Regions from separate parts of the Thiorhodovibrio litoralis genome, predicted to be linked through region 2. Evidence: predicted binding sites of a transcription regulator. Region 2 holds the regulator's gene; each other region holds the start of a gene.
The links. The regulator FNR, encoded in region 2, switches genes on or off when oxygen is low (the NO sensors DNR and NnrR bind a similar motif). The targets are predictions, from matches to a motif close to TTGATNTANATCAA.
Positions count from the first base shown of each region.

Region 1: Thiosp_RS09290 (hydrogenase expression/formation C-terminal domain-containing protein) is a predicted target of FNR. The motif match lies at 4,054-4,067, and genes of this name have one in related genera.
Region 3: hcp (hydroxylamine reductase) is a predicted target of FNR. The motif match lies at 5,823-5,836, and genes of this name have one in related genera.

Region 1 is NZ_CP121473.1:2,107,396-2,115,065, forward strand. Features, by position in the region: gene Thiosp_RS09270 (nickel-dependent hydrogenase large subunit) at 1-201, opposite strand, end outside; gene Thiosp_RS09275 ((Fe-S)-binding protein) at 198-1,457, opposite strand; gene Thiosp_RS09280 (hypothetical protein) at 1,562-2,224, opposite strand; gene Thiosp_RS09285 (hydrogenase small subunit) at 2,221-3,306, opposite strand; gene Thiosp_RS09290 (hydrogenase expression/formation C-terminal domain-containing protein) at 3,362-3,988, opposite strand; gene Thiosp_RS09295 (hypothetical protein) at 4,229-4,690, opposite strand; gene Thiosp_RS09300 (putative bifunctional diguanylate cyclase/phosphodiesterase) at 4,848-6,587, opposite strand; gene Thiosp_RS09305 (DUF2076 domain-containing protein) at 6,841-7,518, shown strand; gene ssb (single-stranded DNA-binding protein) at 7,660-7,670, opposite strand, start outside.
Region 2 is NZ_CP121473.1:3,130,328-3,137,997, reverse strand. Features, by position in the region: one part of gene Thiosp_RS13930 (IS630 family transposase) at 1-43, shown strand, start outside; gene nhaD (sodium:proton antiporter NhaD) at 68-1,549, opposite strand; gene fnr (fumarate/nitrate reduction transcriptional regulator Fnr) at 1,581-2,339, opposite strand; gene Thiosp_RS13915 (sulfur globule family protein) at 2,597-2,995, opposite strand; gene Thiosp_RS13910 (DEAD/DEAH box helicase) at 3,607-4,923, shown strand; gene Thiosp_RS13905 (RNA recognition motif domain-containing protein) at 5,092-5,376, shown strand; gene Thiosp_RS13900 (PhoH family protein) at 5,545-6,963, opposite strand; gene Thiosp_RS13895 (peroxiredoxin) at 7,039-7,506, opposite strand.
Region 3 is NZ_CP121473.1:1,886,296-1,893,965, reverse strand. Features, by position in the region: gene Thiosp_RS08310 (APC family permease) at 1-725, opposite strand, end outside; gene Thiosp_RS08305 (IS1634 family transposase) at 876-2,687, opposite strand; gene Thiosp_RS08300 (hypothetical protein) at 2,816-3,070, shown strand; gene Thiosp_RS08295 (IS110 family RNA-guided transposase) at 3,259-4,470, opposite strand; gene Thiosp_RS08290 (ankyrin repeat domain-containing protein) at 4,906-5,172, shown strand; gene Thiosp_RS08285 (P-loop NTPase family protein) at 5,317-5,802, opposite strand; gene hcp (hydroxylamine reductase) at 5,963-7,255, shown strand; gene Thiosp_RS08275 (Crp/Fnr family transcriptional regulator) at 7,385-7,670, shown strand, end outside.

The DNA.
Region 1 (7,670 bases), 1.0 Mb from region 2:
CACCAGGGTGCAGACACCGCAGATGCGCTGCACATAGGCCCAGGCGTCGCGCGGATCGCGCCCGCGCAGAATGTTCTCAATGCCGCGCACCATGGTGCCGGAGGAATAGGCCGAGGCGATGCGCCCGCCGTCCAGTTCGGCCTCAATGCGCAGATGCCCCTCAATGCGGGTGATGGGATCGACAACAATGCGCTCGGTCATGAGGGGGCTCCTTCCTTAACAGGGGCGGCGGCGGTGGGTGGCGCATCTTCAACCAGATGCTCGGCGATCATTTCGGTCAGCCCGACCACCGGGATGTCCATGGTGTATTCCTCCAGGCCCTCTTCGAGCTGAGTGCGGCAGGTGGCGCACATGGTCACCAGCCGGTCGGGGCGGATCTCTTCGATCTGTGCCTTCTTGCGCCGGAAGGCGGCCATTTTCAGCTCCTCGGCACGCTCGTTGGAACTTACGCCGCCGCCGGCACCGCAGCACCACTGGTACTTGCCGTGCTCTTTCATGTCGACGAAGTCCTCGGCGACCAGATTCATCAGGCGGCGCTGTTCATCGATCACGCCGCTCTTGCGGGCGAGATTGCAGGGATCGTGCATCGACAGGCGGTCGGTCTCCATGCCCTCGGTGCGCAGCCGGCCGTCGGCGCGCAGTTGGTCGAGCACCTCAATGATATGGAACACCTTGAACGGATAGCGCTGACCGATCACATTCGGCCCCTCCCAGCGGATGCCGGTGTAGGCATGGCCGCACTCGGGGCTGATGACGTTTTTCACGCCGAGCTTGACCGCGGCATCCACCACCCGGCGCACGAGCACCGCGGCGATGTCCTTGGAGCCGATCTGCACCCCGGCATTGGTGGCCTCGAAGCAGTCCTTGCTCAGCGTCCAGGACACCCCGGCATGGGCGAAAATCTTGGCGATGGCCTCGAGGTACTCGGGGAAGTTGATGATCTCCATCGATGAGAGCAGCACCAGATAATCGGCGCCAGCCTGGTCGATCGGTACGGTGAGTCCACTGGCGGACTCGACATGCCCGATTTGCACGTCGAGCGTTTTCCACTGCAAGCCCATCGGGCTGCCGGTATTAACCGCGCGCACCGAGGCGGCGATCAGCCCCTCGGGCGAATGGCCGCTGGCCACCATGCCCTCACGGGTCTTGCGGACCATCGCCTGGATGTCATTGCCGACCGGGCACACCAAGGAGCAGCGCCCGCACATGGAGCAGGAGTCGTACAGCAGTGGCTCCCATTCCTCGAGCAGCGCATCGTCAATCGGCTGGCTGAAGCCAAGGCGCACCTTGAGCTTGCCCCACAGGGTAAATTCCTGCTCCCACAGCCGGCGCAGCGGCTCGAGCTTATGTATAGGGGTGTATTTCGGGTCGCCGGTTTCGACGAAAAACGGGCAGGACTGGGCGCAGAGCCCGCAATGCACGCAGCTTGAGAAAAAGGCCGCGGTGGGTGCGTCCATCTCCTCGCGTAATGCCTGCAAGCCGCGCTCAAGCGAGAAGGGCCCGAGAGCAGATTCGCCTTCTGAGGCGGCTGCGGTGTTGGCAGTGGCTGTGTTGTCTGTGCTCACGATTGCACCCCCTTGCGCCCGAAGGTCGCACCGTTGTACCAGCGCGCCACAAAGGCCGTGACCATGTGGGTGAGCTTGGTGAAAGGCGCGACGATCAAAAAGATTTCCACCGACAGGATATGCAGCCCGAGGATCAGCGGATAGGGGTTGATCATCCGGTGATAGGCCAGGTAGCCGGTCAGCAGCGGCAGAAATGTCAGGGCCCAGACCAGATAGTCCTGCGGCGTGGACAGGAAGCGCTTCACGGGATCGCGCAGCCGCTGCACCAGGGCGGCAAACAGCGCCAGCAGGGTGATCACGGCAATGGCGTCGATCATGGGGTTGGGGAGTGCTGGCCAGGCGATGCCGAAGGTTTTGCGGATCAGCTCCACATGCGGGATGAACAAAAACAGCGCCACGATGAAACCGACATGCCAGAGGATGCCGATAACGACATCGAAGGGCGCGCGCTCGAAGGTGCCGGGGTCGGGGGAGAAGCGGCGATAGACAGTTCTGAAACCGCCCAGCATGGCCGAGCCGCGCGGCTCGGCGAAATTTCGCGCCCGTCCCAGCATCAGGATTTCGACCAGGCGAATGCCAAAGCCGAGCATGAAGATGGCCACCGCGACCACGAACAGCGGGCCGCGCACCAGTAGCAGGAAGTCCATTGGTGTCATCATAGTTTCTGCTCCAGTTCGTCAGCGGTCACCTTGCGATGCGCGGTGCGCGCGTCCTTTTTCGCCCGTCCGCTGAGGTAGCCGCCGACGGCACCAGCCGCCACGCCGGCCAGACCTGCCACTGCGGCGGTGCCGCCAATGTTGCCGGTTGGCACCGACAGCGCCTTGTAGAAACCGCCGGCATCCCAGAAATCCGGCTCCGAGCAGCCCAGGCACGGATGCCCGGACTCGATCGGCCAGCTGGTGCCGCCGTTCCACTTCATGGTGGCGCAGGCGTTGTAGGCCATGGGCCCCTTGCAACCGAGACGGTACAGGCACCAGCCCTTCTTCGCGCCCTCGTCATCGAAGGTTTCGGCAAAGCGCCCTTTGTCGTAGAAGGGACGGCGATAACAGCGGTCGTGAATCGACTGACCGAAAAAGGCCAGCGGCCGACCGTATTCGTCCAACTCCGGCAGCTTGCCGAAGGTGAGATAGTGCGCCAGCACCCCGGTGATGACCATCGGCAGCGGCGGGCAGCCGGAGACATTGATCACCGGCTTGTCGCGCACCACCTTGGACACCGGCACCGCGCCGGTCGGGTTGGGGTCGGCCACCGGCAATCCGCCAAAAGCCGCGCAGGTGCCGACTGCGACCACAGCGGCAGCACCGGCGACGGTTTCCTCCAGCATCTGAAGATTGCTGATACCGGCGATGGTCGAGTAGCCAGGATTGGATCCCGGACCCGGCAGGGAGCCGTCAATCACCACCAGATATTCCCCCTGGTTGGCGTGCATGGCTTGCTCGCGGGCCAGTTCGGCGGCCTCGCCAGCGGCGGCCTGCAGGGTGTGGTGATAGTCGAGCGAAATGGTCTCCAGGATCAGATTCTCGAGTGTGGGCGCGAAGCTGCGGGTCAGCGACTCGGTGCAGCCAGTGCACTCCTGAAATGACAGCCAGATGACCGACGGGCGGCGCGCGCTCGCTAAGGCCTCGGCAATCGCTGTCGCGGCCGTCGGCGGCAAGGCCATCAATGAGGCGGTCGTCACGCAGAATTTCAAAAAGCCACGACGGGAGATGCCGTTACGTTCGAGCGTCTCGCCAAGGGTCATGCTGTGGTGCCCCCCCGGAGAATCAAGCGTTTTTTGCAGGTTAGGGGTTGGGCGGTCAGCCATGATGTTTACTCCCTGCTACGGACGGGTTGGAAAATGGGTTGCCCTCGGGATGGGACACTGCCGGGGATGCCGGATTGGCCGAAGGCATGGTCGCGAGCCTTGCCGCCAGCGCATCAAGGGAAGCCGGCAGCCCCTCGGGCGGGGCTTGCAACAGACGCGGCACCGTCGCGATCTCGATCTGCAGGCCGATGCGCTCGCCCTCGGTGTTGTAGTAATCGACCAGCCAGACGCCGCTATAGCGGGTCTCCTGAATCCGCGTCTCGCCGAGCGCGTCGATGCTCGCGCGGACCTCGCCGGAACCTAGCGCATCGAGCAGCTGCTCCTGGTCGCTGGGGCCGAAGGGCAGCGCGGCGAGGTCGATGCAGGTCGGCTCGCCGGTCTCGATCAAGCGCGCGAGCGCATGGCGGATTTCATGCAGTACGGCAGGTGCTGAGCCGAAGCGCTCCGGCTGAACTGCGCAAGCCGGCGCGGATGGCTGGGCGGACGCTGTTGGTCCGGAGGATGGACCCGGTGCCAAAGGGATCGGCGACTGACCAGGTGTCGAGTCAGCTATGCGATCAGTTGCCTGATCGGAGGCGCTGTCGGCTTCAGTATCGGAAAGAAAATTTACAACATCCATATAACGCCAATGGTAGCCCTTTCAGAGCGCAGCGCAGCCATATTGGAGGAAAATCGAGCGAATCTTTGACGAATGTCAATTAGCGGCGGCCGTCAGCCTGGAATTTGCGGCACCTTGCGATAGGCGAAGATTTGCCAAGCCTGAACATCAGGACGCCGGCCAGATCTTCCGCCTGGCCTGCGCCGGCCTGCGCCGACCTTCGCCGGCCAGTGCAGGCCGGTTCAGGCCGGTGTAGGGCGATTAGCGCCCCGCCGCAAATTTCGAGGCGATCTGGTACTGACGCTCGATCTCTCCTTCCGCACTTGAGTCTTCGGCCTCGACGAGCTCGCAATTATTGGCCATGCGCGCCTGCATCGCGGCCTTCCATGCGCGGTTGACCTTTTCCGTTATCAGCTCATCCGGTGTGAGCGCCGCGGCCGTGGCTGCGGCGACAAAATGATCCGCCTGCGCGAGCCAATCGGTCTCCTTGCCGCAGTCGGTATAGGTCTTGGTGGCCCAGGCCTTGGCGGCGCGATAAGCGTCCTCCAGCGCATCCGGGCTGGCGTCATCGCGCAAGCCGGTGGCGATCGCGCGCTTCACCCGATCATCCTGGCACAGATGAATCACGCTCTCGACAAACCCAAGTCCGAGGCGGCGTTGATCGTCGCCAGACAGAGATTCAAGCAGGGCACGCAGTTGTTGATCGTTCGCGATGGTGGTCATCGAATGGCTCCTGATCTGGTGATAAGGTCTGGTGATAAGGTCTGGTGATAAGGTCTGGTGATAAGGTCTGTTGACGGGCGCTGGTGACAAGCCAGCCTACAGCAATAACCAGCGCAATGTCCGATGCATTTTTACCCTTAGTTGATGGTCATACTGCTCAATGGGGTGTTTTTACTCTCCCCATGAAGGCATCCGCATCCCAGGCTTGTGTCCAGGAAATATAGTCGCTGACAGGCATTGGCCGCGCGAGTCCATAGCCTTGCCCATACTCGCAGCCGAGTCCGGCGAGGGTTTGTGCGATGGCATCGGTTTCCACGCCTTCTGCGACCACTTGACGGTTATTGGCATGCGCGAGCGCCAAGATGCTTCTGACCAGTGCCAGGCTGTCGGCGTCCGAGTTGAGGTGCTTGATAAAGCTCTGATCGATTTTCAATTTCCCGATAGGTAGAAAGTGAAAATGCGTCAATGAGGAATAACCGGTGCCAAAGTCATCAAGGGAGAAGCTGATGCCGAAAGCCTTGCATCGGCAGAGAATCTCATTCGTCCGCTCGAAATTCGTAATCGATGAAATTTCCAGAATTTCGATTTCCAAGTCCTGACCTCGAACACCGGAACTTTTTAATAGCGACTCAAGGAGCTCTGGAAAATCACGATCTTCAATGGTGCTCGGGTTGATGTTTAGGCTGAACGGCCCATCGATCCCATGCGCGCGGAAGGTCTCGTGATGCTTCAGTAGCGTTTCAGTGACCCACCTATCCAGTTGCCATTCCAGTGGGGTTCCGCTGATCGCTGCGATTACATCCAAGGGAGATACCGGGCCCGTCGGCGTGAACCAGCGCAGCAAGGCCTCAGCCCCCGCAAGCGTGCCATCGATCAAGCTGACTCTGGGCTGAAAATACAACGCGAACTGGTCGTCCGTGAGCGCGATCTCGATATCGCGTTGCAACTGATGCCGCGACCAGTTTGAGCGGTAGCGATCGGTGTCGAAGTACCGAACGCGCGACTTCCCGCGTTCTTTTGCTTCATACATCGCCTGATCGGCATGGCGTAGCAGGATGTCGGGTTCCGCGCTATCGCGTGGATACATTGTGACGCCAATGCTTGCGGTGACATCAAAGCTGCGCGTTCGCGTCTGGTAGGTTCCGTCGATGGTTTGTTTAACCTTTTCGATTGCCACGTCAACCTCGGCGTCGCCGACGCCGATGAGAACACCCGCAAATTCGTCACCACCAATTCGCGCGAAGGTGTCACCGGTTCGGCTGCAGGAGCGCAGTTGATGGGCGACGCCGACAAGCACCTCGTCACCGACATCGTGTCCATAGCGGTCATTGATGAGCTTGAAGTTGTCCAGATCAATGAACAACACAGCAAGGTTAGTCGCGTCTTGCTCGGCCAATCGGACCGCGGTATTCATGCGGTCTGAAAACAGCTTGCGATTGGGTAAATCCGTTAGCGCGTCATGATAGGCCAGGTGCTCGACTTGCTGCTGTGCCGTGATGATTTCCGTGATGTCCTGCGCGGTGCCGATGGACCGATCAGGCACGCCCTGGTCATCGTAATGCGTGACCCCTCTGGCTTCTATCCATTTGACTGAGCTCCCCGCTTTAATCCGGTAGCGAATGTTATATTCCTCTCCGGACTCGACAGATGATCGGTAGGTTGTATCGACAAGCTCGCGATCCTCATCATGAATGAGGCGCAAGAAGAGATCATAGTTGGGCTCTGAGGCGTTTCCGCTCAGTTCATAGATGGCGTAGATTTCTTCCGACCAATAAAGCAACCCTGCCTGGTGGTCAAGCTCCCAGAATCCGACGCCGGAGAGACGCTGGGTCTCCTGGCGCCGACGTTCGGCAATCATCAGCGCGTGTGAAAGATCAATAACGTGTTTTTCGGTCACGGGAGCTAGTAAAAGTGTTTAATGTGCTTGAGAAAAGAATCTTCGCCCAAGGCAAGTATAAGTCAACGGAAGAATATGGCCCGCCGCGATTGTTTGCAGGCGCTGGGCCGGCGGGGGTGCAAAATGCCCGAGCCGTTGGCCGCCTTTTGGCATAATCTTGAGCTGCAATATGATTGCACAGCCGGCTGCAAGGTGCGCTCCCTGCGGATTTTGTCGGTCGAAATCATCGGTCATAACACGAGGCAATCACGCAATGAACGACCAAGAACGCGAGATGATTGAGGGACTGTTCGCCCGTCTGCGCCAGGCCGAAACCCAAAGTGGCCCGCGCGATCCGCAGGCCGAAGCTCTGGTCAACCAACAGATGGCCGAGCAGCCTGCCGCGCCCTACCTGCTCGCGCAAGTCGTACTGGTGCAGGAAGAAGGCCTACGCCAACTCCAACAGCGCGTCGAGCAACTGGAAAAAGACCTGGCCGCGCAGCCCTCAGCCGCCCAAGCGGGTGGCTTTCTCGGTGGACTCTTTGGCGGCAGCGCACCCGCGGCCTCCGCACCACCGCCGCCGCCCAAGCCGTCGAGCCCGCCCAAATCCTCCGGCTGGAGCAATCCAGGAACAGCCTCGGCTCGACCCGGCGCCGCTTTTGCCAACGCCCCCGGCGGCGGCTTTCTCGCCGGTGCGATGCAGACGGCTATGGGCGTCGGCGCCGGCGTGCTGCTCGGCAATGCCCTCGGCGGGCTGTTCGCCAGCGATCATGCCGAAGCTGCAACCCCCGAGCCCGCTCCCGATCCACTCGCCGCAGATCCAGTTGCCAGTGACAGGGCACCAGCTGATTTTGCCGAAGCCCCGGCGGAGGCCGAACCGCCCGAAACCGATGGCGGCGGTCTTTTCGATGGGTTCTTCGATGGCGGCTTCGATGGTGGGGATGATTTCTGATTGATCCGACAACCGCAGGAGCGTGTTAGAGCTACCTGCCTGTATCCTTGTCAGTATCGCTTAGAAATAAAATCCCGATGATGTCCAGGGTTGAGACCGTGACTTGGCGGGATTTTGTTTTCAAAGCCGGTTTGGTCCGAGTCAGAAGGGGA
Region 2 (7,670 bases):
TGTGAAGTTGAAGCACTTATATCCGCAAGTTAAGCTGAAATGAGGTACTAGAACCAAAGGTCGTGCTTCAGCTCACCTTTTCAGCAAAGGTCCCGAAGTTGATAATGAAGTGGCTGGCAATGGCGGCGAAATAGCCGGCTGCGATATGGGGTGCCCATTTGAGGTGGCCAAAGAAGGTATACATCCCTTTCGACTGGCCCATCAGCGCCACGCCAGCGGCGGAGCCGATTGAGAGCAGGCTGCCGCCGATACCGGCGGTCAGGGTCACCAGCAGCCACTGCCCGTGGCTCATCTCGGGGTTCATGGTCAGTACCGCGAACATCACTGGAATATTGTCGACTACGGCTGAAAGAAGCCCGACCAAGGTGTTGGCGATGGTTGGCCCCATGCCGTCGTAGGCGAAATGGCTGACCAGCGACAGATAACCGATAAAGCCCAAGCCGCCAACGCACAGCACCACGCCGTAGAAAAACAGCAGAGTGTCCCATTCGGCGCGCGCCACTTTGTTAAAGAAGTTAAAGGGGATGCTGTCGACGATGTTTCCGGCACGCACGGTCGCGAGCTCACCGGTGCGATTGAGGTAGTAGCCGAAAAAGCCCAGGTAGGCCAGCCCGGTCATCATGCCCAGCACCGGCGGCAGATGGTAGTAGTTGTGGAAGCTCACCGCCGTGGCGATGGTTGCCATGAACAGCAGCACAACGCGGATGGCACCGCGTTTCATGCGCACGCGCTCGTCGCTGGCGGCGGGCTTGATGTTGGGAATTTCCTTGTGCATGAACCAGGCCGGCACCAAAAAGCTGATCAACGATGGAATGAACAAGCGGAAGAATTCGGCGAAGGGCACAAGGCCTTTCTGCCATACCATCAGGGTTGTGATGTCTCCGAACGGGCTAAAGGCACCGCCCGAGTTGGCGGCGATGACGATATTGATGCAAGCCAAGCCGACAAACTTCGGATTGTCCGCGCCGACCGCCATCACCACCGCGCACATCAGCAGTGCCGTGGTCAGATTGTCCGCCACCGGCGAGATGAGAAAGGCCATGAAGCCGGTCATCCAAAATAAAGTGCGGTAGCTAAAGCCCATGCGCAGCAGCCAGGAGCGCAAGGCGTCGAAGACGAGGCGCTCCTCCATGGTGTTGATATAGGTCATGGCGGCGAGCAGGAAGAGAAACAGCTCGCCATACTCCATGATGTTGTGCCGCACCGCTTCGGCCGGCGCATGTGACGAGCCATGGTGGGTGGAATAGTAGTAAGCCACCAGCAGCCAGATGAGGCCCGCCGCTAGCATGACCGGCTTGGATTTGGGGAGATGGGTGAACTCCTCGGTCATCACCAGGCCATAGGCGACGACAAAAATCAGCAGCGAGGTGAAGCCGACCCAGGTGGTGGTCAGATCCAGATGCGCGGCGCCAGACTCGGATGCCAGCAGAGCGCCGGAGAAGAACAACAGCAAGGTCGCCAACAGTGCAGTCGGGATGCTGATGGCCGGTCGCCCGATGCCGGGGAGGGCAGGTAGAAACCGCGAGGGCCGATTGCGAAGCTCGTGCATAACGAAAAACCCTGAGAAAAAACCGCAAATTTTAGCTGGTTTCGCGACAGCTTGTTTGGTTGCGCGCAATGCCGGCGAGATCCTCGAGCCTTGGCATGTTGCGAACTTGAACATGCTTGCGGTCGACATCCAGCAGGCGTTCGTCCTGAAAGCGGGTAAAGAGCCGGCTGACGGTCTCGACTGCCAGACCGAGGTAGTTGCCGATTTCATGGCGCGACATGCTCAGGTGGAAATCCGTTGTCGAAAGGCCCCGTTTCCCGAGTCGTTGCGACAGGCTCACCAGAAACGCAGCCAGGCGCTCCTCGGCATTGCGTTTGCCAAGCAGCATCAGCAGTTCGGATTCCTCGACGATCTCTTTGCTCAACAGCCGATAGAGCTGATGTTGCAGCGAGGGCAGGGTGGCGGCCAGTTCCTCAAGCCGCTTGAAGGGAACTTCGCAAATCGCCGAGGTCTCGAGAACCCGTGCCGAGCAAGAGTGAAAGTCCTGATCGATCGCATCCAGGCCGATTAGCTCGCCCGGCAGGTGGAAGCCGAGCACTTGTTCTCCGCCCTCAGGGCTTGGCGTATAGGTCTTGACCGATCCGGTCTTAACCACGAACAGCGACTGAAAACGTTCGCCGCCCTGAAAAATGTGTTCGCCACGATGCAGAGGGCGCGAGCGCTTGACCACGCTCTCCAGTCGTTCGACATCCTCGCTCGCCAGACCCATCGGCAAACAGAGCGCGTTGAGCGAGCAGTTGCGACAAGCCACCCGGATATTTTCAAACGAGATAATCTTTTCCTGACTCAAAGCGCTCCACTCCGTCTCGATTTTTTGCCATTGTGCAGCTGTCATTGACGGAGATCAAGAGACGCGAGCTGATCGACGCGCCGAATCAGCCGCCAGGGCATGCGCCAAACCATCCGGGTGCGCGCATTTGGCAGGTCAAAAATGGCGGGCAAAAAAAAAGCCGCGCCCACAGGGCGCGGCCTCATGCATCAAGCAAATGACTGCCTGAAGCGCCAGCTCGCGAGCGGTCTGCTCGCGAGAGGGCAGGTCAAGTCAACTTACTTGGACTCACCGCTGTTTGCCGGAGCGGCAGGAGCCGGCGCGCCATAGGGAGCACCGTAAGGAGCCGGAGGCGCATAGCCATAGCCCGGGCCGTAGCCGCCGCCGTAGGGTTGGCCATAGCCATAGGGGGCGTAGCCGTAGCCATAGTTGTCACGGCCATAGCCGTAACCGCGACCGCGACCATAACCGCGACCACCGCCACCGCCGGACATGCTGAAGTCCATGTTGCCATAACCGTCACCGAACATGTCACCGAGGCCATCGCCCCAGCCGTTGTTGTTGTAGCCGCCAGGGCCACCCCAACCGGGACCCCACCAAGCCTGCGCGGTACCCATCGAGAACGCAGCTGCGCCTACAATTGCTGCAGCGCCAAGCACTTTTGAAAACTTTCTCATTGTCTCTCTCCTGAATGGTTACGTCTTGCGGGATAAGCGGTTTATGTCACAACGAAACCGGGACTGCTTAAACGACCCAGGCTTTCTTGCCAAGGTTGGTCGCGTGGGCCGAGCCGTTGTCGTCAGTTGGCTCTTGCCCGTCCGACCGCTCCCGCGGCCCCGAGTTGCGTATTCGCCAAAGCGAATGGTCCCCGAGTATACGTGCAGGTTCCGAACTTGTGAAGTACCGTTCATGTCCCGTTGGCAAAAGTTTGCAATGCCAATTGTCACGAGGATGCCAAGGAGTGGCCGCGCGACATCGCTGCGCCCACGGGCGAAAACCCAGCACTAGCGGGCACTGCCGGGGCCCTTGCGCAGCGTGCGCGAAACGCGGGATTGAAATCGGGGCAGGCGAATATTGTGCTTGCTTTTCCGCGCTATTCGCGTATGGTGCACCCCAAGATGCAGCGCCCTCCGGTAGGTGCTGCCCGCTCTCACGGATGTCCGCCTTACCGCCCGCCCGTTGATCGCACACCTTAGGCACTACAAGTTCGCCAACGTTATTACCCCGACGCCTATACCGGCCCAGCCTGAATTCTGGGTAGGCCACCCAGATATCTTCAGGAGTTTCCATGTCATTTTCCGACCTCGGCCTGTCGGCCGAACTGCTGCGCGCTGTCGAAGCGCAAGGCTATACCCAGCCCACACCGATTCAACGTCAGGCCATCCCGGCTGTCCTCGACGGTCGCGATGTAATGGCCGGCGCCCAGACCGGCACCGGCAAGACGGCCGCCTTCACCTTGCCGCTGTTGCAACGCCTGAGCGAAAGCTCCCAGCCGACCACACAAGACTCCTCAGGCCGCGGCGCGCCCCGCTCACGCAGGCCGCGCGCGCTGGTGCTGACGCCCACGCGCGAACTGGCCGCTCAGGTTGGCGAGAGCGTGCGCGCCTACGGCCAGTTCCTGCCGCTGCGCGCCCTGCAGATTTTTGGCGGTGTCGGCATTGGACCACAAACCAACGAGTTGCGCCGTGGCGTTGATATTCTGGTCGCCACCCCCGGGCGCTTGCTCGACCACGCCGATCAGGGGAATCTGAGTCTGGCTGGAATCGAACTGCTGGTGCTCGACGAGGCCGACCGCATGCTCGACATGGGCTTCATGCCCGCCATCCGCCGCGTGCTCAAGCTGCTGCCGGCAAAGCGCCAGAACTTATTGTTCTCCGCCACCTATTCACGCGAGATCGAGCAGCTGGCCACCGGCCTGCTGACCCATCCTCTGCGCATCGAGGTCGCGCGCCGCAATACCGCGGCCGAGACCGTGCGCCAGCTGGCGCACCCAATCGCCCGCGGCCACAAACGCGCGCTGCTCTCGCACCTGATCGCCAGCGGCGGCTGGGATCAAACCCTGGTCTTCACCCGCACCAAGCATGGCGCCAACCGGCTCGCGCAGCAACTCGAGCGCGATGGCATCAGTGCAGCGGCCATTCATGGCAACAAGAGCCAGAGCGCCCGCACCCGCGCGCTGGCCGATTTCAAACGCGGCGCGGTGCGCACCCTGGTCGCCACCGACATCGCCGCGCGCGGGCTCGACATCGAACGTCTGCCGCATGTTGTGAATTACGAGCTGCCGAACGTGCCGGAGGACTATGTCCACCGCATCGGCCGCACCGGGCGAGCTGGGGAGAACGGCACCGCGGTCTCGCTGGTCAGCCCGGAGGAACGCTCACTGCTCGCCGGCATTGAGCGTTTGCTCGGTCGGCGGATCGACAATCAGCCAGTCGCGGGTTTTTCCGACCGCCCGGCGAGCAGCGGGGAGACGGAGGATTCCGCGGATGCCCGTCCGCGCTCTAGGCCACCGCGGGCACGTCGCCAGACACCGCCAGGTGCTGGCGGGCGCGGACGCAAGAGCCCCCGGTCTGCGAGCAGGGACGCACCAAGAGCCGCGCGTTAGCGAAATTTTTCAGGTAATCCCCCACTAGCGTCATCCCCAGGGATGATCTACTTTATATCGTGGTCCACTCCATAACGGATGGGGCCTGAGTATCTCCCGGCTGGTCGCGCATCGCTCGCCGGGAAACTTTTTATTCGATGCGCAATGTTCTTAGAGAGATAACGATTGATGAATATCTATGTTGGCAACCTGGCTTATGGCGTCACCCAAGACGAACTTCGCGACACCTTTGGTGCCTATGGCCAGGTGGAGAGCGCCAATTTAATCACCGACAAATTCACCGGTGACTCCAAAGGGTTTGGCTTCGTCGAGATGCCGAACAATTCCGAAGCCGATGCCGCCATCAAAGCCTTGAACGAAACCCCGCTCAAAGGCCGCCCGCTCCGGGTTAATCAGGCCAAGCCACGCAGCGATCGCCCCTCCCGCGGCGGCGGCGGTGGCTCGCGCTGGTAAGTACCAGCTAATGCCGCGGGTCATGCGCGCCAGTGCGTGACCCACGGCAGCATTCTGACTTCCCCACAGCAATATCCCCGCAGCAACATCCCCACAGCATATCTGGCGGGCTTCCTCTCCTGCGTCGTCGAAAATCAGAAACGACGATGGCTTAAGGTATGCAGGATCTTATAGCCGGTCGGAGGCAAAATCCGCCAGGCGCGAGCGTTCGCCGCGAATCAGGGTGATGTGGCCGCTGTGTTCCCAGTCCTTGAACCGATCGACCACATAGGTCAGCCCGGAGCTGGTTTCGGTCAGGTAGGGGGTGTCGATTTGCGCGATGTTGCCCAGGCAGACGATTTTGGTGCCAGGGCCGGCGCGGGTGATGAGAGTTTTCATCTGCTTGGCGGTGAGATTCTGCGCTTCGTCCAAAATGATGTATTTGTGCAGAAAGGTCCGCCCGCGCATGAAGTTGAGCGATGAAATGCGGATGCGGTTGCGCACCAGGTCGTTGGTGGCGGCACGGCCCCATTCTCCGCCCTCGGTCTGGGTGAGTACTTCCAAGTTGTCCATCAGTGCCCCCATCCAGGGAGTCATTTTTTCTTCCTCGGTGCCTGGCAGGAAGCCGATATCCTCGCCCACCGGCACCGTCACCCGGGTCATGATGATCTCGCGGTAGATGCTGCGATCGAGCACCTGGGCCAGTCCGGCGGCCAGCGCCAGCAGGGTTTTGCCGGTGCCAGCGGTGCCGAGCAGGGTGACGAAGTCGATCTCTGGATTCATCAGCATGTTGAGCGCGAAATTCTGCTCGGGATTGCGCGCGCGAATGCCCCAGACGTTGTGCCGCGGCAGGCTGTAGTCCTCGACCAGCTCGATGATGGCTTCCTGCTCGCCATGCTTTTCCCGCACCATGGCCTCGAACGGCGGGTTGTCTTCGAGTGACAGACATTCGCCCGGGTACCAGTCGGTCAGGTCTGGCCCGGTGATGCGGTAGAAGGTGCGGCCTTCCTCTTTCCAGGAGTCGAGCGTCTTGGCGTGCCTGTCCCAGAAATCGGCCGGGAGCGTGCGCAGGCCGGTGTAGAGCAGGTCGACATCATCGAGTACCTGGTCGTTGGAATAGTCCTCAGCGTCGATGCCGAGTACCGTCGCCTTGATGCGCAGGTTGATGTCTTTGGAGACGATGACAACCTGCAGCTCCGGGCGCTGCTCGCGCAGCGCCAGTGCGGTGGCGAGAATATTATTGTCGGCGTTTTTCCCGGGTAGATTGATCGCAGCGGTCGCCGACAGGGGCTGGGTCTGAAAGAACAGCCGCCCCGAAGGCGGCGCGGCGATGCTGCGGCTGTTCTCGCCAAGCATGTGTATTGTCAGGCCCGCGTCGATGTCTTCGCGGCTGGCGTCGCTGATCAGATCATCGAGAAAACGGCTGGTCTGACGGGCGTTGCGGGCGACCTCCGACATGCCTTTCTTGCCGGCGTCAAGCTCCTCGAGCACCACCATGGGCAAAAAGACGTGATGCTCGTGGAAGCGAAAAATGGCCGTCGGGTCGTGCATCAGCACATTGGTGTCGAGCACGAACAGGCAGGTCGAATCCTTTTGTCGCTTGATCATGGCGGTGTCTGGACAGCGTGCCCGGTCAGGGCGCGGTTAGCGGATGGCCGCTGGGGAAGCCGGCCCGGCGTTGTCTCAAGCGAGCTCGCGCGCGGCGGCAAGAACTTGTTCAACATGGCCTTTCACGGTGACTTTGCGCCACTCCCGGCGCAAGACGCCGTCGGCATCGATCAGGAAGGTGCTGCGCTCCACGCCGAGGGATTCCTTGCCGTACATTTTCTTGAGCTTGATCACGTCAAAGAGTTGGCACAGCGCCTCGTCCTTGTCAGATACGAGATCGAAGCTGAATTCCTGTTTGGCTTTGAAATTGTCTTGCGCTTTCAGCCCGTCCCGCGAGGCACCAAGAATGGCGGTGTTGGCGGTGGCGAAGTCGTCCGCGGCGGCGGTGAAGTCCAGCCCCTCCTGGGTGCAGCCAGGCGTGCTGGCCTTGGGGTAGAAGTAGAGCACCAAGTTGCGTCCGCGGAAATCGCTTAGGGCGATGTCTCGGTCGCCGGTGATTTTGACGGTCAGTTCTGGAATCTTGTCGCCGATGGCTGGAGGCATGCGTCCGTCCCCTTGTTGTTGAGAAACTCGGTTGTGTCGGCGCCCATCGTTCATACGGCCTGGACGATAGAATCCATGGGACTCAATAATCCGTCGGATTCACTGCGGCGCCTCTGGGAAGGTGGGTGCGATGGCCGGTCTTTCTCAAGTGGCGCTCAAACAGC
Region 3 (7,670 bases), 1.2 Mb from region 2:
CGCAGTTTCAGCGCCGCGAGAAACAACAGCAGATACATGACCAGGTAGAGCTGAATGGTCAGATCGCTCAGCATGAAGTAAGCGGACGCAACGCTCGGCTGCAGGCTGAAGCTCAGGCACAACAAGGACACGATCAGCCCCTGCAGCAGCAGGATTCTCACCGGCACCCCGTGGCGGTTGCATGGCAACAGCGCTGTTGGGAGCTCGCCGCGCTCGCCGGCGACCAACAGCCCTTTGCTCGGACCGACAATCCAGGAGTTGACGCTACCAATCACGCCAAGCGCCATGAGCAGAGCGACCAGGCGCGTCAGCGGCTCGAGTCCAAAGGGCCTGAGCATGGCGGCGATGGCCTGGGTGACCCCGGTTTGCAGGTCGAAGGCACCCGCCGGCAGGGCCACGGCGATGGCCAGCGAGCCCAGCACGAAGATGACCAAAATCACCCCGGCGGCAATGCCGATGGCCAGGGGATAGGTGCGCGCCGGATGGCGTACCTCGCGCGCATGCGCAGCCGACATCTCCATGCCGGCAAAGGCAAGCAACACGCTGACGCCGAAGGTCAAGGTGCCCAGATGCGTCAAGTCCGGGATCAGGGTGGCGGGATTGAGGTCCAGATGGCTGGGCCGTCCCTGCCAGAGCGAGAGCGCGGCCAGCGCCAGCAGCACCGCGCCGGGAATCAACACGCCGCTGAAGGCACCGATGGCGCTGACACGCGCCGACCAGCGCAAGCCGAGCAGATTTAACAGGGTACTGGCCCAGTAGATACTAACCCATATTTAACAACTGGTCACAGAATTATCTTGATTTTCAGCAGGATAAGTGTACACAGATATCCGTTACGGCACTACATTTGCGATTTTGCCGCCGGTGCTGCTCATTCAGATCAAAGTCAGCTGTTGTCCACCCGGGCGATCACTCACGCCCAAGGCATCGTAAATGGCTTGCTGGCGCGGCTCCGCCCTTGTGGCTTTGCGAATATGCAGGGTGCGCCCATCGTCGCGCTTGAGCTCAACCGTGACGCGATCTTGCCCATCGAGCTCACGGCGGATGCCCTCCCAGCTCAGATGAATGCCAGCGGCTTTCAGCTGCAAGCGCAGGGTATGAACCAGATGGTAGGCTAGTACCGAGATGAACAGGTGCGCGCTAACCCGGTCGGTTTTATGGTGATAGACTGGGCGCAGGCCGAGTTCCGACTTCAGGGAGCGAAACACCGCTTCCAGATCGGTGAGCATGACAAAGGTGTGCCATAGGCGCGCTTCATCCCATTCGGTTTGATTCGTGCGTAGGCAATAGACACCGGGCAAGGTGTCATCGACCGGGGTGATCCGCGACCATCGGATGGCCTTGGCCTTTTTCCCTTTCTCATCGGGGTCGACGCTGATCTCGTAGTAGCGCGCGGCACGCGGATATTTCTGCTTCAGCCGCCCGATGCGCTCGATGACTTTCTCAAAGCGCTTGACGGTGCCTGGCTTGTGCAACCCATCGGCGAGTTGCTGCAGGGCCTGCTCGAAGCGTTGCGCGAAGCGATCGGCAATGCCGCGATCTTTGAGCTCACGTTGGCTGGAGTGACAATACAGCTCGACTTCGTTGGTTTCTTTCTTGACTACCCGCTGGGCGCGGATGGTCAGTGGGCCGTCTTCTTTGATCAAACAGGCCGCCTCGGGATCGAACTGCAGATGTCGCTTTCGGCTGACCACGACATAGCGGTAGCCCTGCGCCACCAGCCAGGCGATGTTCTCCTCGGTGGCAATGCCGGCATCGAGCACCACCGTCGGTGGGGTGCGTTGTTGCTCGGGCGTCAAGGCACGCAGCATTTTTGCCAGCGTCTCGGCTTCCACGGCGTTCCCAGCGAACACCTCGCTGCGTTTGGGAAAGCCACTGGCATCGAGCGTCAGCGCCAGGGTGACCAGCGGGCAGTCGCTGCGCTTTTCTTTCGAACGGCCAAAGGCGGCGTTGGCGTTATGCTTGGCGCTGCCCTCGAAATAGGTATTGGTCAGGTCGTAGAGCGTAATCACTTCATCAAGTTCGAACAGATCGCGCTCGCGGGCATACAGGAAGGACTCCAATGCCGGTTTGTGGGCGAGCAGCCGATCGGTGATGCGGTAGAGCGCCATCAGATCCAGGTCGGCGAAATCAACGTCGATCAACTCGCCCAGGGCGCTGCGCTGTTGCAACCACTGATGGGTCGCCAACTCGCTACCCGGCACCACCATGCGACCGATCACATTGCCGATGGCCGCCGCGCGTTGCGGGCCGCTGAAGCCCAAAGCCGTGAGTTTTTCATCCAAGCCCATCTGCCCCCAGGCGGCCAAGGCGACATGCTCGACCGCGACACTGCGCGGGCGCACCACATCGACTGTCTCGACATCGACCCGTTGGAAGTTGGGCGCGCTCCCCTCGGAGGGATCCTCCCCCGCGCGGGCGCGAATCACCTGCGCCGCCAACTGTTGCGCCAGCGGCTCCCAACGGGCATCGAGGTCAATGAACAGCTCCGACTGCCCGCCCACCAAGGCCTCAATGCGCCGTGCCAAGGCCGGCCATTGCCCGCGCGGGACCTCGAAGTGACGGCCGAGATTCAGCACCGTGCGCTGGCGCACCCGCCCGGCTTCGCGCACCGACTCCACCAGCCGATAGGTGAAGTACGGCTGACCAGTGCGTCGGCTCTTGATGGTGGTGCGGCGAATGTACATGCACGCATGCTCCGCTGCGCGGGCGCGCGCGTCAATGGGGCTCCGTAATATTATGGCACTACATTTGGGTCGCCAGTTTCAAGTCACTGATCCGGCGGGATATTATTTTCTCTCCAGAGAAAACTTCAATGACTTACGCCGATTTTCGGCGTGGAAATGTTAAATATGGGCTGATATGTTTTGACCTGTCAATGTTTGGTAGTAACTATTGTTTAACCACCTCTTCTTCTTTGTCTTTTTTCGAAAACGTTGTTCTCGGGCCGGTGATGGCAAACACCTTGGCTCAGGGCACCCAGCGGCAGACTGCGACGGTGGATCATGCTGATATACGTGGATTGGGTACCACCGGACTTCACTGCGTCGCGGAGCTGGCCTTTCTCTAAGAGCAGGGATCGGCACGTGGGATGCCCATGATGGGATTCTCCCGCGCACCACCGGTATAGCCCAAACAAGGGTTCTCCACACCGGCCGCGGATGCCCTGAATCAAGGTGTCTGTTGGGTTCTCCATGGTTGAATCGATTGGGGTTGCGTCAGCGGGTTGTCAGCATTGGCTCAACATGCGGCCACTGATCAGACCGCTTGGGCGTTCACTTGAGGCATCTCCTGGCGCACGATGTCCCAGAGAAAACCGGCCAGCTCCCGGGCAATGGCCACGCACACCAGCTTGGTGTTTTTGCCGGCACCGGTGAGCGTGCGGTAGCGCCCGCACAGGCGCACCTGCGCCTTCCAGGCGATGCGTCTGGCCCCGGCTGAGGCGTTCACGGCCTTGCCTCGGAGATGCTTGGTCTGGCGTGCCGGGAAGCGATAGCTCCAGGCCGATTCGATCAACATGCGCCGGGCGTGGCTGTTGCCGGTGAGCGTAATCGCCCCTTGGCGCCGCCGTCCGCCACTGGAGTGCTCGCTGGGGACCAGTCCGAGGAAGGCCATCAGTTGGCGCGGGGAGTCGAAACGACTGATATCGCCCAGTTCAGCGAGCAGCACGATCGCGGCGAGCTTGTCGATACCGCGCAGCGCCACCAGGGAGTCAACCACGGGGGCAAGTGACCACTCCGGCAATGCGCGCATGAGCTGATCGGTGAGCTGAGCGACGCGCTCACCGGCGGCCCGCTCAGCGTCGATGTAGTTCTGTAGCACCACCTGCTGCCAAGGATCGGCCATTTTCAGTCCGGCCAGCCAGTTCTCATGCGCCGCACCCCAGCGCGTCTTGCCGGTGGGCCAGTGGTGACCGTGACGCAGCAAAAAGGCGTTGAGCTGCTGACGGGCTTTGCGTTCCTGGGCTTTAATATCATCGCGCGCGCGGCTGAGATCGCGCATGCGCTCCTGCTCTTGGTCGGGAACCCAAACCGCGGTGAGATCGCCGCTGCGCAGCAGTCGCGCGAGCTTCAGCGCATCGCGCCGGTCGGTCTTGATGCGCTCGGCGGCTTTCTTGGGAATCAGCGATGGGGCAACGACTTGGCAATCATGGCCGCTGGCGAGAAGCTGGCGATAGAGTCCATACCCGCAGGGACCGGCTTCGTAGCAGAACAACAGCACCGCTCCATCATAGGCTTCGCTCAGACGGGCGATGAGTTGCTCGATCTTCTTGGGCTTGTTAGCAATCTCGCCACGATAAATCGGCTCCTGACGTCCCGGCTCAGCCACCGCCACGGCGATGGTGTCTTTGTGCACATCCAGGCCAATATAGGCGCCGTGCTTGTGTTCCGGCTGGTTACTCCCGTGCAGCAAGGCGGATAGGGACGATGCGCTCTCGATGCGATCGGTTGCTGGGTTAAACTGCTTCATGACCTGCTCTCCTCAAGGTGGCTCTGTGTCGGTGGTTCTCCATCCTCAACATAACCTACATGCGTTGAGGATGGGCAGGTCAAAACATCATGTCTAGCGAGGGCGAGATGCGCCGTCAACATGCAGCGGTGGGGCTGAACGGAGATTGCTAGCGTTGCAAGGGCCGCGAGTTGCGCGTTGTTGGATATGCTCCCGAATGTCATCTTGATCGACGCACCAGCGCGCTGACTGAAGCACTGATCATGAATTTTGGCATCGGAGAACAGATGATCTGCGGCGGCGACGGTCTCCTGCGCGGCCGTGGTAACGATGCTCAACGCCTGGTGGTGGGAGTGCTGATGCAGCTAATCGCGCCCGCCTGAACCAGATCGATCGCGACAGGCGCTACGCCCTTCACATGCAGCGGAAAAAGGTGACCCCAGGCTACTCAGAGTTTTGCTGGAACAGGGCACCGAAATCAACGCCCAGGCGCACAATGGCTGGACAGCGCTGATGTTCGCCGCTTTGGTCGGCAAGCAGGACACCGTCAGCGCATTGCTGGCAAGCGGCGCCGATCCGGGCATCAAGACAAAACACGGCGACACCGCCCGCTCTCTAGTGTCCAGCTTCATGACTGTCTCCACTCAACGCAGCGTTGCCCAGTCCAATGGGCTTCGAGGGAAAAGCCCGGCGCGGCGCTCCAGCGCAAACGCAACCCCCTGATAACCCAACTCGACCCTGCGGCTCTCGGGCAACCAATAGGGACCGAAGAGTCCTCGATACAGTGCATCGAGAAACTCGGCCACCGTCGCATCACCGATTCGCGGCAGACCATAGGTCCAGGCGGCAATGAAGCCTCGCGACAGCTCAACCAAAGCCGTATTCGCTTGGATCCTGGTACTCGCGTTTGTTCCCGCGGAAGGCGTGGTAGAGCTGTCGATGCCGGTGAAGTCCGTACTCGTCCTCTCGTGTCTCATAAGAACGCACCCAATCGATGAGGTTCGCCAGGTTTTCGTTCTGCGCTGTTGGAGAGGGGTATTTCTCAGGCTCCCAGGGACGCATCCTACAATGCGCGACACAGGCTTCGATGCCGGGGTTGAGAAAAAGTAGATCCTCGCAGTCCGCCAGGATTGGCTCGAGGATATCCGCATAGCAGCCTTCGATGATCCAGCTGTCATGCTCGGCGATAAAGCCCTGCACCGCCGCGATGCTGTCCTCAAGAGGACGCCGTGTCGGACCGCCCTCAAAGGCCACTGCATCTAACGAAAGGCAAGCTGCTGGCTCGCGGGCCAGCAGCTTTTTGGACAAGGTACTCTTACCTGAGCCGGCATTACCAAATAGCACGACTTTCATGATTTAACCTCCTTCACCGCTTGACTCAAGTCAAGGCTAAAGCCAGGGTCGGGCCGCAGACTCCCTCCCGTACTGATCGCGCGCCTAACGACCGGCGCAGCGCGATCCATCCGGCCTGTCCCCAATACACCACCATCAAACCACCACGGGAGTCTGCCCCATGTTCTGCAACCAATGCGAGCAAACCTTTCGCAACAGCGCCTGCGTCAACAGCCCCGGCGTCTGCGGCAAGAATGAGGATATCCAGTCCTTGCAGGAGCTGCTGATCTTTGGCCTCAAGGGCATGGCCGCGTATGCCCATCACGCCCGCCGGTTGGGCCAGTCGGATGAAGCCGTCTCGGCCTTTATCGAAGAGGCGTTGTTCGCCACCATGACCAATGTGAACTTCGATGAGGACACCCTGCTGAACTACTGCCTGGAGTGCGGCGAGAAGAATCTGCGGGTCATGCAGATGCTCGACGAAGGCCATATCGCCACCTTCGGCGCGCCGCGCCCGACGCCGCTGCGCGAAGGCACCCAGGCCGGCCCCGGCATTCTGGTCACCGGCCATGATTTGCTCGATCTGTGGCAACTGCTCGAACAGGTCAAAGGCACCGACATCAAGGTTTACACCCATGGCGAGATGATGCCGGCGCACATGTACAGCAAATTCCAGGAGCATCCCAATCTCGCCGGCCATTATGGCGGTGCCTGGCAGGATCAGAAGAGAGAGTTTGCCGCCTTTCCGGGTCCCATTGTCGGCACCACCAATTGCGTGCTTATTCCGCCCGACAGCTATCGCGACCGATTGTTCACCACCAATGCCGTCGCCGTGCCGGCCGGGCAGCACATTACCAACGGCGATTTCAGCCAGGTCATTGCCGCCGCGCGCGCCTGCCCGCCATGCGAGGAGCGCCTGGGTGCCGAGCAACCGGTCGGCTTCCATCGCCAAGTGATTCTCGATCAGGCGGGGGCCATTCTGGAGGCCATCAAGGCCGGCAAGATCAGCCATTTCTTTGTGATCGGCGGCTGTGATGGCGCCGAGAAGGGGCGTAATTATTTCACCGACTATGCCGCCGCCACGCCGGATGATTCCTTCATTCTCACCCTGGGCTGCGGCAAATATCGCATTCGCGATCATGTCTATGGCGAGCATCTCGGCCTGCCGCGCCTGCTCGACATGGGACAGTGCAACGATGCCTATGGCGCCATCATGGTCGCGGTAGCACTGGCCGAGGCGCTGGAGTGCTCGGTGAACGACCTGCCGCTGACCTTGGTGATCAGTTGGTTCGAGCAAAAGGCGGTGGCGGTGCTGCTGACGCTGCTGCATCTGGGGGTGAAGGGCATCAACCTCGGCCCGCAGCCACCGGCTTTCATCACGCCGAATGTCTTTGCCCGCTTGCAAGCGGCCTATGATCTGCGCCTGACCAATGGTGATCCGCGCGAGGATCTAAAGCTGGCCTTGGCGGCATGATGGCCTGTGTGTCTGGCTGTCCAGCCGCGCCAGACGCCAGGAAAACCGATGCGGAAGCGGCCCTGAACTGATCGGAACCTGATCGGAAAGGGGCGCGCTGCTTATCACAGCGGGAGCCTTGCCAAGGTCATGCATCCAGACACTCGCGCGATCACCAGTCTGTCTTTGCTGGAGACCATCCCGGTTTTCGCGCGCGCACCGCGCGCGGCCTTGCACTTTCTCGCCGCCGGCTGTCATCCGCGCCAGGCGCGGCGCGGCCAGGTGCTATGTAGTCGCGGCGAGCACCTGGATGGCTTTAATATCCTGGAATGCGGCCGGGTGAAACTGTCACTGCTCTCGGCCAATGGTGGTGAGCGGGTGCTCGAAATCCTGCGGCCCCCGCGCACCTTCGGCGAAGCGGCGGCCTTTCTTGGGC